2 regions of the Lactiplantibacillus sp. 30.2.29 genome follow, and region 1 is predicted to be linked to the other one. Evidence: riboswitches for the same ligand, from Rfam matches in the RefSeq annotation. Region 1 holds a riboswitch; the other holds the start of a gene.
The links. A riboswitch is a leader RNA that binds a small molecule or an ion and turns the genes downstream of it on or off. The one in region 1 is predicted to bind preQ1.

Region 1 (6,437 bases):
TGCCGGAATTCTCAGCCAATCCCAGAAATAGCCGATAAACTGCACGAGGTAGCTAAACGGCACGATGTATAGGAGATTAGAAATAAAGCGGCGCCGGTCAAAATGCCCCAATAACAGTTGATTGAGGATGGTGACGACCACGCCGTATAAGAGGAGTGTCGTTCCGAGTGAGATATGCGTCCAGTCGGAGAGGTTAACGCTGGAGCCAGTCCAGACCGCACTCCCGAGACTAGTTGAAATCGTCAGAGCATTAGCGGCAGAATTAAGTAAGATGGAAAAAATTAAGAAACCAAAACGTTGACGAAAATCTGGAATATTCAACACGACGAAGCGACCTTTCGATTAACAGAATGTAAACTCATTATAACCGCTTTCACGAGCAGTTGTCACGGCCAGACTCATGAAAATATGCTATACTAGTTCCACGAATAGTTTTTACGGTTGAAGGACACTTCAAGAATGCGGACTACTTTTGGGTTGGGTAGTCGCTTCTTGACGTGTCTTTTTTGGGAATTAGGAGGTTCTATGGATTACGTTGGTAGTTTAGCATTAATTTTAATCGTGACCGCGGTCGCTGGCCATTTGAGTGTCCGCATGGGCTTACCGGCCGTGATTGGTCAGTTATTGAGTGGTATCGTCTTGGGTCCCGCTGTGCTCGGCTGGGTCTCAGCCACGAGTTTCATCAAGGACTTCGCCGAACTGGGCGTTATCATTTTGATGTTCATGGCCGGGTTGGAAAGTAATTTACAGTTATTAAAAAAATATTGGCGTCCCAGCCTGTTAGTCGCCGTGCTGGGGGTGATTTTGCCCGTCGGCGTCATTGATTGGTGCAGTCAGATGTTTCATTTGAATGCCACTGAAAGTTTGTTTTTGGGCGTGACCTTTGCGGCGACGTCGGTTTCCATTTCTGTGGCCGTGTTGAAAGAACTTGGCGCACTCGATGGTAAGGAAGGCACCACGATTTTGGGTGCGGCCGTCGTGGATGACGTACTGGCCGTGCTGATTTTAAGTCTGATGATTAGCCTATTCGGTAGTGAAGTCAGCGGTGGAGGGAGTCACGCCTCGACGAATCTGGGGTTGTCGTTAGCGATTCAGCTGGCGTTCTTCATTGCCTTGTTCTTCGTGGTCAAATGGGTCGTGCCACACTTGATGGCGGTCGGGAATGCACTATTAGTGCCGACGTCGATTACGCTGATGTCGCTGGTGATTTGTTTTGGCCTCTCTTATTTAGCCGATATGATTGGCCTGAGTGCCGTGATTGGGGCATTTTTCGCTGGTATTGCAGTTGGTCAGACCGATTATCACGAGGTCATTGATGACCATATCCAGCCGATTGGGAATGCGGTCTTCATCCCCGTCTTCTTCGTCAGCATCGGCTTGAACATGTCATTTAAAGGCTTCTTGAGCGATTTCTGGTTCATTGTCGTGATTACGATTGCGGCAATCATCACGAAATTACTCGGGGCCGGAATTGGTGCACGTTTAGCCGGCTTCAACTGGTTGAGTGGGTATGAAATCGGGGCCGGGATGGTCTCGCGGGGTGAAATGGCGCTGATTATTGCGCAGATTGGGTATCAAGGAAAGTTGTTGTCAGCTGACCGGTATTCGGCAGTTATCACGGCAATTATTCTGACAACCTTGATTGCCCCGTTGCTCCTGCGTGGGGCAGTTAAACGGCAGGCAGCTGCTTGAGTCTGTGGTCAGTCGTTATCCGATTAGCCGTTAATTGATACAAATGGATTTGAAGAAAAGACCGGTTTGGCGATGATTGCCAAATCGGTCTTTTGCATGCTATTCAGTTGGCAGTCGTTGAAAATGGACTTCAGCGAGTTGGTCATAGTGGTTGGTCGCGACCAGTTCAAAACGTTGCTGATGCGCCACGGCAGTGAACAGTGGAATGCCAGTGCCGAGGATGATCGGTGCGATTTGAATGTAGAGGTCGTCAATCAGGTCCGCGGCGAGTAGTGGCATTAAGACGCCGGCGCCACCAACGATCCAGATGTTACGACCGGGCGCTAGTCGGAGGTCTTGAACAATGTCTGCAACCGGGCTGTTGGTGAATTGCGTGCGCTCGTCACCTGGTTGCGGCTGGCTCGTCATCACAATGTTGCGAGTCGCTGGATTGTAAGGATTGATGAGCTGATCGGTCGTTTGTTCTATCGTGTACTCGTAAGTATGGCGACCCATAATGGCCGTATCAACTTGCTGCATGAACGCTTCGGTAGGGGCATCGTTAGCGCCGGGCGTCTGGAATAACCAGTCGAGACGATTATCTTTAGTCGCAAGGTAACCGTCAATTGAAATGGCCCCATAAAACTGAACTTTACGCATGATTCGACACCTACTTTATCTTTAGTAGTCACATTGTACCATGTTTTCCAGCGCTACACTTACTGAACTCCGGTAAAAGTTCAGTTGCATAATTAATGGACGAGTGGGTGGCGCGGAAAATGGCACAAGCACCGGCGAAACGTTCTAACCACTTGAATGTCGTGAACAGTACTGTTTTGGTGGTTTCCAATTACGGTCGTCTCCGCTATAATTGGACTAGCATTTCATACAATTCAGCATGATTGTTTGCAATCTGCTGGTCTGGTTCGTAAACTGCCCAGAATAAAAAACCAAGAACTTCAGTAATCGGAGGTAGGAGAATGAATGCAACTCGTAACGTTATTATTGATTGCGATCCCGGAATCGATGACAGTTTAGCTTTATTACTGGCATTAAAATCACCGGCACTTAATGTGATTGGGATTACGATCGTTTGTGGGAACGTGCCCACCCACATCGGGGCAGAAAACGCCCTCAAAATTTTAGATTTGGCAGACCGATTGGATATTCCGGTCTACTTAGGCGCCAACCGTCCACTGGAAGTGCCGTACACCAGTGCACAAGACACGCACGGTGATGATGGCCTCGGGAATAGCCAGATTCCGGAAGTCACAGCGGTTCGGCCGATTCAGGATGCCGTTTCCTTTATTGTGGATACACTGACCGAAGCACCGACCACGTCAATTCTGGCATTGGGACCACTGACCAATATTGCCACGGTACTACAGCGTGACCCGCAACTATTTGAACAAGTCGAACAGTTTACCTTGATGGGCGGCAGTTATCGCAGTCATGGCAATTGTTCACCAGTGGCAGAATATAATTTCTGGTGTGATCCGGATGCGGCCAAAGTCGTCTTTGATTTAATGCCGGTCCCGATTCAAATGGTCGGCTTAGATGTCACGCGAAAAATCGTCTTAACGCCGAGTTTGTTGACGTATATTAAAGACATCAATCCTGAGCTAGGATCCTTTGTCGAAAAAATCACCAAGTTCTATTTTGATTTCCACTGGCAGTACGAACGGGTGATTGGCTGCGTCATCAATGATCCGTTAGCCGTGGCTGCGATGATTGACCCGGCCATTTTAGCGGGCTTCGAAAGTTATACGACGGTGGCGACGACGGGGGTTGCCCGCGGTCAGTCGATTGTCGATGACCATGACTTCTGGCACACGCCGGCTAATAGTGAAATTATGACGGATGTTGATGTCCCAGCATTCTGGCGGTTATTCCTGACGACTGTATTCGGGGCGACCGAGCCTGATTTGACCCAAGTCCTGAACCAATTGGTGACGCCATGCGAAAAATAAAGACGCGGACGATTACCTTACTAGCGCTGTGCATCGCTTTGAACTTCGTCGGGAGTAACATTGCACTGATGCTAAAATTACCGATTTACCTTGATTCGATTGGCACGGTCCTCGCTGCGGCGGTCTTTGGGCCACTCGGTGGGATGCTGGCTGGTGGTGCGACGGGTGTGATCGTCGGTGCCACGACTGATTTATACTCACTATTTTTCATGCCAGTTCAATTGGTGACGGGGCTAGTCGCTGGTCTGCTCTACCGGCGGGTCAAACCGGGAACATGGTGGTCTAACTGGTGGTTAGCGGCGGTCATCTCGTTACCCGGCACACTGTTGTCGACGGCAATTACCGTGATCCTATTTCAAGGCATCACGTCGTCAGGTTCCAGCATGCTAGTCCAACTGTTATTAGGGACTGGAATGGCAAAACCACTGGCAGTGTTCTTGATTCAGGTGGGTACTGATTACCTCGACCGTTTTATTACGGTATACGTGGTCGCGCTGGTGTATCGCGCCTTACGCTACAAATTACCACAAGCTAATTAGAGCCGTTTGATATAAAAATATTAATCGCTAAAAATGATCTTCAGCCAGTTCGGGTGACCTCACTTGAGCTGGCTTTTTTGCACGGCAATATTACGAGTGAAGAATCCGTGCCGACATCATTGAAAGCGTGACTGTTATCAATTAGGATTAAATATGATTAAATTGTGCTATTTTTGGAGCTCAAGTGCTACCAGCTAAGAACCGCTGGAAACAAAGCGAGTTAGCGTAAAGCTGTCGTTTTGTTCGTCCTACACCGGCTTCCAGGCATTTCTGACAACGCTGGAACGCGATGGACACAGATTTAAGCCGACAACCCACGTCTTAAATACTGGTCTTTCACTAACCAAGCAAAAGACGCTTGCTAAGTGAAATTTCATCGCTGAGCATTGTCAGAAACACCTTCCAGCCGGGATGGTATTCGAAAGGCAGATGTGTGCGCACTCGACTTTTTATTGAATTAGTCGTTGATTCTTAGCCGCGGTCATTTTGATAGTCAACTATAAGACTAGTTTCTAATGATAGCTAAGCTTTCTTGCTTGTGCCATCAGACGAGCGACTTAACTGAAGTTGTTAGAATTTTCTCTGGTCGCTTGACGTAGCAAAACCTTGAGTTCTAAACGTGGCTGCTGAAAGATTAAATTACTGATTTGTCGTTCACCGCTCCAAAGTGAAATCAGACTTCAAAATGGGTGTTTATCTCCACTTTGAGGTCTGATTTTGTGGTTTTGGGCGATGTCTCCACGGTGAGTTGAGAATTTGGCGTTTTTTTCGGCAATCTCTTCTAAGTATTAGGTAATTTTATCAACTGAATTCAAGACTAGTTGCCATTGAAGTTTACGGTATTGAACTGGGACAGCGACGGCAGTAAAAAACAGGCAGATGAAATTCGTTGTATTCAAAAAACGACGCCTCAGATTGAGACGTCGTTTAGTATCGGATGTGGTGTTCATAGTGAACAACGGGTTTTCAAGAGCGCACGGCAACTAATCGCGCCGGCTCATTTTACCGTCTTCAATCTGATACACCACATCGCAGTCGTCAATGAGACGTTGGTCATGGGTCACCATGACGATCGCCTTGTTGTGTTGGTGGGCTTCAGTGGCGAGGCGTTTGACCACGTCGATTGAACGCGGGGTATCCAAGCTGGCAGTGGGTTCGTCGGCGAGGATAACGCTGGGGTCGTTGTAGAGTGCGCGGGCGATGGCGACCCGTTGACGTTCACCACCGGAGAGGTCACTCGGGTAAGCATTGCGGACCTCAGTTAAGGCTAATTCAGCTAGTAATTCATCCGTACCTGATTGGTTGAACTTCCGTTTTGCCATTTTGTCGACTAATTTGAACTGCTCACGGACGGTGAGAAACGGAATCAGGTTGGAGCTTTGCAGAATAAAGCCAATTTCGTTAAACCGGTAGGCGAGTCGTTGTTTCTCGGTCTGATTGGTCAGTGGCTGGCCGTTTAAAACGACTTGCCCGCTGGTTGGCGTTTGGAGGCCGGCCGCAATCGTCAAGAAGGTCGACTTACCGGAACCGGATGGCCCGATGATGGCCACAAATTGTCCAGCACTGACTTCGAAGTTGGCGTCAGTTAGGGCGTTGACTGCCGTATGACCGTGACCGAATTGTTTATTGATATTTTTTAAAGCTAAGACTGGTTGTGTCATGTTAACGATTCCTCCTTATCCAATGGCGACGACTGGGTCGATTTTAGCAACGGTCCGCCATGAAAGCAGGGCGCCGACCACGGCCGCTAAGAGTAGCGCGATGCTGTAGATACCGAATTGTGGCCAATCAATGGCGAACGGTAAACCAGCCGGCATGATTTGGGCGAGACCAACCGTTATCAATAAGCCAATCCCGATACCAATGATGGCCATCGCAACGCTTTGCGTGAGTAAGGCGGCTAAAATGTGCTTGGTTCCGATACCTTGGACCTTTAAGACACCGAACAAGGCTTGTTTTTGCAAGGTCAAAACGAACATGAAAATCCCGATGACGGCCAAAGCAATCACGAACAAGAAGTAGATCATCGTGTTAAGTGTCAGTTGTTCCGCACTGTAGCCAGGCAGTTTTTCAATGAAGGTCGCGATGCTCAATCGTTGCATGTCGCCGTGTTTTGAGTTCTTGAAGTGACTCTTCTTGGTGACGAACGCATTGACGGGTTGTTGGTCACCACTCATCACGGGATTGCCTTTGAGCCGGTTTAGCGTCGCAACATCGGTATAAACGGTTGGTGCAATACTGTAAGTGCTGGCTTTAA
Region 2 (6,437 bases), on a different contig from region 1:
GACTTGATTGGCGTGGCTTCGACCGGATTGATTGGGGCTCAGCTACCGATGGATAAAATTCAAAATGGCTTACCACAGTTGACACCGACTAAGAGCGATGCCGTGACCTACGCCGTTTTGACGACCGACAAACATCCGAAAACCGTCTGTGTGCAGTGTGAATTGAGTGGCCATTTAGTGACGCTGACCGGATTTGCCAAGGGGTCCGGGATGATTCATCCGAAGATGGCCACGATGCTCGGCTTTGTCACGACTGATGCCCAGGTAGATGGCGACGTGCTCCAAAGCATGTTAAGTACCAACGTGGATTCGACCTTTAACCAAATCACGGTCGATGGCGATACCTCTACCAATGACATGGTCGTAACGATGGCCAACGGGTTAGCCGACAATCCTAGCTTAGAACCCGGGACCACCGACTATGACATTTTTAATCAAGCCTTGCATTATGTCTTGGGGCAACTCGCCAAACAAATTGCGGCGGACGGTGAAGGGGCGACCAAGTTAGTCGAATGTAACGTGACCCACGCGGCCTCGGATGAAGATGGTCAAAAGATTGCCAAGGCCATCGTGGGTTCCAACCTCGTGAAGGCCGCCATCTTTGGCGAAGACCCGAACTGGGGCCGGATCATCAGTACGATTGGCGCGACCGATGCAGACATTGACATCGACACGGTCGATATTGAAATGAATGGGATTCCACTAGTTCAGGACAGTTTAGCGGTTGACTTTGACCTAGCCGCCGTTCAAGGGACCTTGCATGACAGTCAAATCATGATTGACGTCGATTTGCACCATGGCACGGCCAGTGGACAGGCGTGGGGCTGTGACCTGACTTACAACTATGTCAAAATCAACGCCAGCTACCATACTTAAACGGAGGTCTGTCACATGATGCAAAAGTTAATCGTAATTAAAATTGGCGGGCAGGCGATCCACCAACTACAACCAACGTTTTTTACCCAGTTACAGCACTGGCGCGACCAAGATTATCAACTACTGATCGTACATGGCGGCGGCCCAATGATTACGCAGCTGACGGATGAATTGGCCCTGCCAGTCAAAAAAGTCAACGGCTTACGCGTCACGGATGCCGCTACCCTTAATTTGACCAAACTAGCGCTGTTAGGGGATGCGCAACCCGCATTGCTGAGCCAACTCAGTCAACATGGACTACCAGTACTTGGACTGAATGCTGCCGACAATCAATTGTTGACGGGGGAACTCGTCGATTACCAACAGTTGGGCTATGTTGGCCGCATCACGGCAGTCGACGACAACCAGCTCAGTCATCTGTTGGCTCACCACATTGGCGTTTTGGCACCTCTGGCCCTTACAGAAAATGGGCAATGGTTGAATGTTAATGCCGATATGGCGGCGACGGTTCTAGCACAACAGTTACACGCAGAAAAATTAGTCTTGTTGACGGATGTTCCCGGCATCATGCACCATGGCAATTTGATGACGTCACTTTCGCCTCATCAGGCCCAGCGATTGATTCAAACGGCCGTTATCACGGCGGGCATGCAACCCAAAGTACGGGCGGCAATCGCCGCAATTCAGACCGGTGTCAAGCAGGCAGTCATTACGAATGCCATTGATCGTCCCGGTACAGCAATTATTCAGGAGGTGGCCGTATGACCATGCAACACGTTTTTCCAACTTACCAACGGTTCCCATTTGTGATTGAAGACGGTCAAGGCGTTCACTTGACGGACAATCACGGCAACACATACTTAGATTTCACGGCCGGTATCGGGGTCTGTAACTTTGGCTACCATCAACCCCAGATTCAACAAGCGGTCGCTGAGCAATTGACGCATATCTGGCATACGCCAAATCTCTATGAAAATGACTTGCAGGACCAAGTCGCCGGCTTATTGACCCACGGTGAAGACCGGTTGGTGTATTTTGCCAATTCCGGGACCGAGGCCAACGAAGCGGCGCTCAAACTCGCCCGCAAATATACGGGTAAGACTAATATCTTAGCCTTCCAACATTCCTTTCACGGCCGGACTTATGGTGCGATGTCGATGACGGGCAATCCCCACATTCAAGCCGGTTACGCGCCATTGGTCCCAGGAATTAGTTTTGCCCCTTACAACGATGAGGCGGCACTAGCACAAATCACTCCGGACTTAGCAGCGGTCATTCTAGAAGTCGTCCAAGGTGAGGGTGGCGTCTACACGGGTGAACAAGCCTGGTTACAACACGTTAATGCGAAATGTCAGGCAACCGGCGTCTTACTGATTATTGATGAAGTTCAGACGGGCATCGGCCGGACCGGTTACCGGATGGCGTATGAAGGCTACGGCCTGGACCCCGACATTTATACGGTTGCGAAGGGGTTAGCAAACGGGATTCCGGTTGGCGCAATGGTTGGCCGCAAGCAATTCGCGAGCGCGTTTGGTCCGGGTAGCCATGGCTCGACTTTTGCGGGCAACGCCCTCGCAATGGCGGCCGCAAACAGTGTTTTGACGCAATTGACCCCCGAGTTGTTAGCGGAAGTTCGTGACCACGCCGCAACCTTGTGGCACGCGCTTGAGACTCAGGTGGCCCCATTACCAGCCGTCAAACAATTGACGGGTAAAGGTTTGATGGTCGGGATTCATTTGGACGAGCAGCTGCCCGTCAGCCAGGTCATCACCCAATTACAAGCAGCCGGGTTATTGACACTATCGGCTGGGGATAATACGTTACGCCTATTGCCACCGATCGTGATGCAACCCGACGACTTATTAGCCGGAGTTGCCACGATTACGCAAGTCTTATCAGCTTTAACGACGGAGGTTTAAACCCATGAATAATCATTTTCAAGGTCAGTCATTTTTAAAAGAAATCGACTTTACACCCGCAGAATTGACCTATCTGATCGATTTTGCGAGCCATTTAAAAGCGCTCAAAGCCCAACATATTCCGCATCCTTATTTACAAGGTAAGAATATCGCGTTGCTCTTTGAGAAGACTTCGACACGGACGCGCTCGGCTTTTACGGTCGCAGCTAATGACCTGGGCGCGCATCCTGAATTTCTCGGTAAAAACGATATTCAGTTTGGCACTAAGGAATCGGTCGTTGATACGGCCAAAGTGCTCGGCTCAATGTATGACGGCATCGAGTTTCGGGGCTTCAAACAGGCTACTGTCGAGGACTTAGCGCAATATAGCGGCGTACCGGTATGGAACGGTCTAACGGATGACTGGCATCCGACCCAGATTTTAGCCGACTTTTTAACGCTCAAAGAACACTTCGGACATTTAAAAGGACTGACACTAGCGTACGTTGGTGACGGCCGCAATAATATGGCCAACAGTTTGTTAGTCGCTGGTGCCATGCTCGGTATCAATATGGCAATCGGCGCACCCGCAGCACTCCAGCCGGATGCCCACGTGACCGCGTTAGCACAACAGTATGCGCAAGCCGCCGGAAGCACCGTCGTGATCACGGCCGACCCGCAGCAGGCCGTGGCCCAAGCAGATGCCTTGTATACGGATGTCTGGGTCTCCATGGGTGAACAGGTCGATTATGGCGCACGAATCAAACAACTCTTGCCATTTCAAATTAACGCCGACCTGCTAGCGGCAACTGGCAAGGACACGACCATCGTCATGCACTGTTTACCAGCACTCCATGACCATCAGACTGATCTCGGTGCCAAACTCGGTGAACAATACCAGCTTGCGGCGTTTGAAATCACCGACGACGTCTTCCAAAGCAAGCAATCGGTCGTCTTCGAGGAGGCCGCCAACCGAATGCCCGCAATCAAGGCAGTCATGGCCGCAACTTTGGGCGATCTATTTATTCCCGACAGCATTTTTGCCTAGCTGGCTTGCGGGAAAGCTGAGGGCGTGCTACGATAATATTCGCTTTGTTTCATAATTAATACGTGGTTCGTAACCATCCCACGTTAAAAAACTAGGAGGAATCAAGCGGATGACGCAATCCAAAATTCGACCATGGATCATTAATGCCCTGGTCGCTGCAATGTATGTCGTACTATGTCTCGGTCCCGCAGCCTTCAGTCTGGCCTCGGGTGCCATCCAATTTCGGGTCTCAGAAGGCCTGAATCATTTGGCAGTCTTCAATCGCAAGTATATTTGGGGCATCGTTGCCGGGGTGATTTTATTCGACGCCTTTGGCCCAGGTGCCAGCCTACTTAACGTCTTATTCGGTGGCGGCCAATCCTTACTGGCCTTACTGATTTTGACTTGGCTCGCGCCTAAGTTGAAGACGGTGTGGCAGCGGATGTTACTGAACATCTTCCTCTTCACCGTCTCGATGTTCATGATTGCCATCATGATCACCATGATGAGCAGCGGCGTCGCATTCTGGCCAACGTACCTTACGACCGCATTATCCGAATTAATTATCATGAGTATTACCGCACCAATTATGTATAGCTTAGATCGCATCTTACACTTTAGTGACCGGATCCAATAGGTTAACTCGTGTCTAGATGACCTAAAAGACCGTTACAATACCGATTCATGTCGGTGATTGTAACGGTCTTTTTGAGTTGGATTGAGGATTGGAGCAAGGGCAACGTCGAAATCAAAGTCAAAATCAAAGTCAAAAGCGGCCAGCTGTGACCCGCTGGAAACGAGGCGAGTTAGCGTAAACCTGATTTGATAGTCGCGTCCTACACCGGCCTCCAGGAATTTCTGACAATGCTGGAACGCGATGGACACAGATTTAAGCCGACAAGCCCACGTCTTAAATACTGGTCTTCCACTAACCAAGCACAAAACGCTTGCTAAGTGGAATTTTATCGCTGAGCATTGTCAGAAACACCTTCCGGCCGGGGATCCTATTCGAAAGGCTGACGTGTGCGGACCTAACTTTTGATGAACTAGTCGTTGATTCTTAGTAACGAGTCATTTAGCATCAAACTCTAAGGTTAGTCTGAAGCGATCCCTAAGCTGTCATACGCTTCTTTCGATTTGATCAACCGTCAATATTACTGAACATTGTTGGTATTTTCCTTTTCGACTGAGATGGCCAAGTCCGAGATTTTACATGATTGGCGATGCTATCAGCTAGCCTCAAGACTGATTTTTTGTTGGGACTAGTTGATAATATTCATCCATTTTCTCAGTATTTAACTGTCATAATCATTAGCGATGCTGATTTAAAGTCTGTTTGAAGGAACAGTCTCCCAATATTCAGTGGACAATTGTGCTAAATTAAGTGGTTGCTCATCCGCCATTCGAGCGGGTTCCCGACTGGAGGGGCTGGCGGACAATGCTCAAGGGCGAAATTCTTCTTGTCCGGGTGGTCTTCCCGGGCTAGAAGAAGACTCGTATTTGAAATTGCGCAGTGGTCTTCTGCGTGAGTTCAAATCGATGTCCGCCCTGTTCCAGCGTTGTCAGCCGGCCCCGGAAGTCGGAATAAGGCGCGCATCGGCTGACGAACAGGACGCCAACTTGTCATGATTTAACCATGAATCATGACAAGTTAACTAGCACAATGCGTTACTTAAACAATTATTTGAAATACGCCCGAGTATAGTCGTTCTCGCCAACGGAATGGTAGCTTACGCCTTTCAAATTGGAATTAACGAGATGACTTTCCGTCATGTTATACAGTGGCACCACCGCAGCGGTTTGGTTCAGCCGATTAGCAGCCGTTCGCATGTTTTTCCAGTAAGCAGTTGTGTTCGTTGCATTTTGATTGTGCGCGGCACTAATTTGTTGGTTGAAGACGGTATCGTCATAGTGACCGTAGTTTTGCGGGTTGTTCTTAGTTAGGATGTCGAAGAACGAGACTGGGTCCGCGTAGTCCGCTAGCCACAGCGTATAAGTCATATCATAATTGCCAGAGGTGACGGCATCTCCGGATGACTTGGACGGCACCGCTGAAACGGTAACTTTGGCATTGTTTAAATGCTGCTTGACCGCTGCCTGAACGAATTGGTCAATGTTTTTGGCAACCGTCGTGTCATCGCTGACCAACTTCAAGGTGACTGAAGACCGGCCGAGTTGCTTCAATCCTTTGTTCCATAGGGCTTGGGCCTTCTTAACGTTATAGCGATAGCTACTCTGCGTTTCTGTACCAAAATCCTTGTTCGTGGTTGGGTCAGTCGTGAGACCAGGTGTCACGTAATTATAAGCAGGCGTCGAACCATCACTGAGCACGTTTTTCGTCAGCGTCTTCTTATTGAGTACGAGATTCAAGGCCTGCCGCAAGTACTTGTTATTGAGGGCCCGATTCTTCTGCATGTTCAAGCGTAAGTAATAAGTGCCGGCTTTGCTGACATGTTTGAGGTGACTATCATTTTGGACGCCTTGAGCCGTGACGCCGGTAACAGTCGCATCGTCTAGTTTACCTTGTGAAAATAGGTTGTGGGCAGTCGTTGAATCCTTGACGACCTGCATCGTCATCTTGTTGAGTTTGATTGATTGTTTGTCATAATAATATGTATTTTTTAGCAAATTCCAGG

Region 2: linked by a shared signal. The riboswitch ahead of KGF65_RS05855 (QueT transporter family protein) and the one ahead of KGF65_RS10350 (nucleoside hydrolase) in region 1 are both predicted to bind preQ1.

The regions. Positions count from the first base shown of each region.
Region 1 is NZ_JAGYGU010000016.1:64,614-71,050, forward strand. It holds gene KGF65_RS10335 (YitT family protein) at 1-324, opposite strand, end outside; gene KGF65_RS10340 (cation:proton antiporter) at 526-1,692, shown strand; gene KGF65_RS10345 (dihydrofolate reductase family protein) at 1,792-2,331, opposite strand; PreQ1 riboswitch class I at 2,587-2,631, shown strand; gene KGF65_RS10350 (nucleoside hydrolase) at 2,652-3,641, shown strand; gene KGF65_RS10355 (ECF transporter S component) at 3,629-4,180, shown strand; gene KGF65_RS10360 (ABC transporter ATP-binding protein) at 5,164-5,841, opposite strand; gene KGF65_RS10365 (ABC transporter permease) at 5,857-6,437, opposite strand, start outside.
Region 2 is NZ_JAGYGU010000008.1:23,922-30,358, reverse strand. It holds gene argJ (bifunctional glutamate N-acetyltransferase/amino-acid acetyltransferase ArgJ) at 1-876, shown strand, start outside; gene argB (acetylglutamate kinase) at 895-1,641, shown strand; gene KGF65_RS05865 (acetylornithine transaminase) at 1,638-2,795, shown strand; gene argF (ornithine carbamoyltransferase) at 2,800-3,822, shown strand; PreQ1 riboswitch class I at 3,879-3,923, shown strand; gene KGF65_RS05855 (QueT transporter family protein) at 3,932-4,438, shown strand; gene KGF65_RS05850 (peptide ABC transporter substrate-binding protein) at 5,482-6,437, opposite strand, start outside.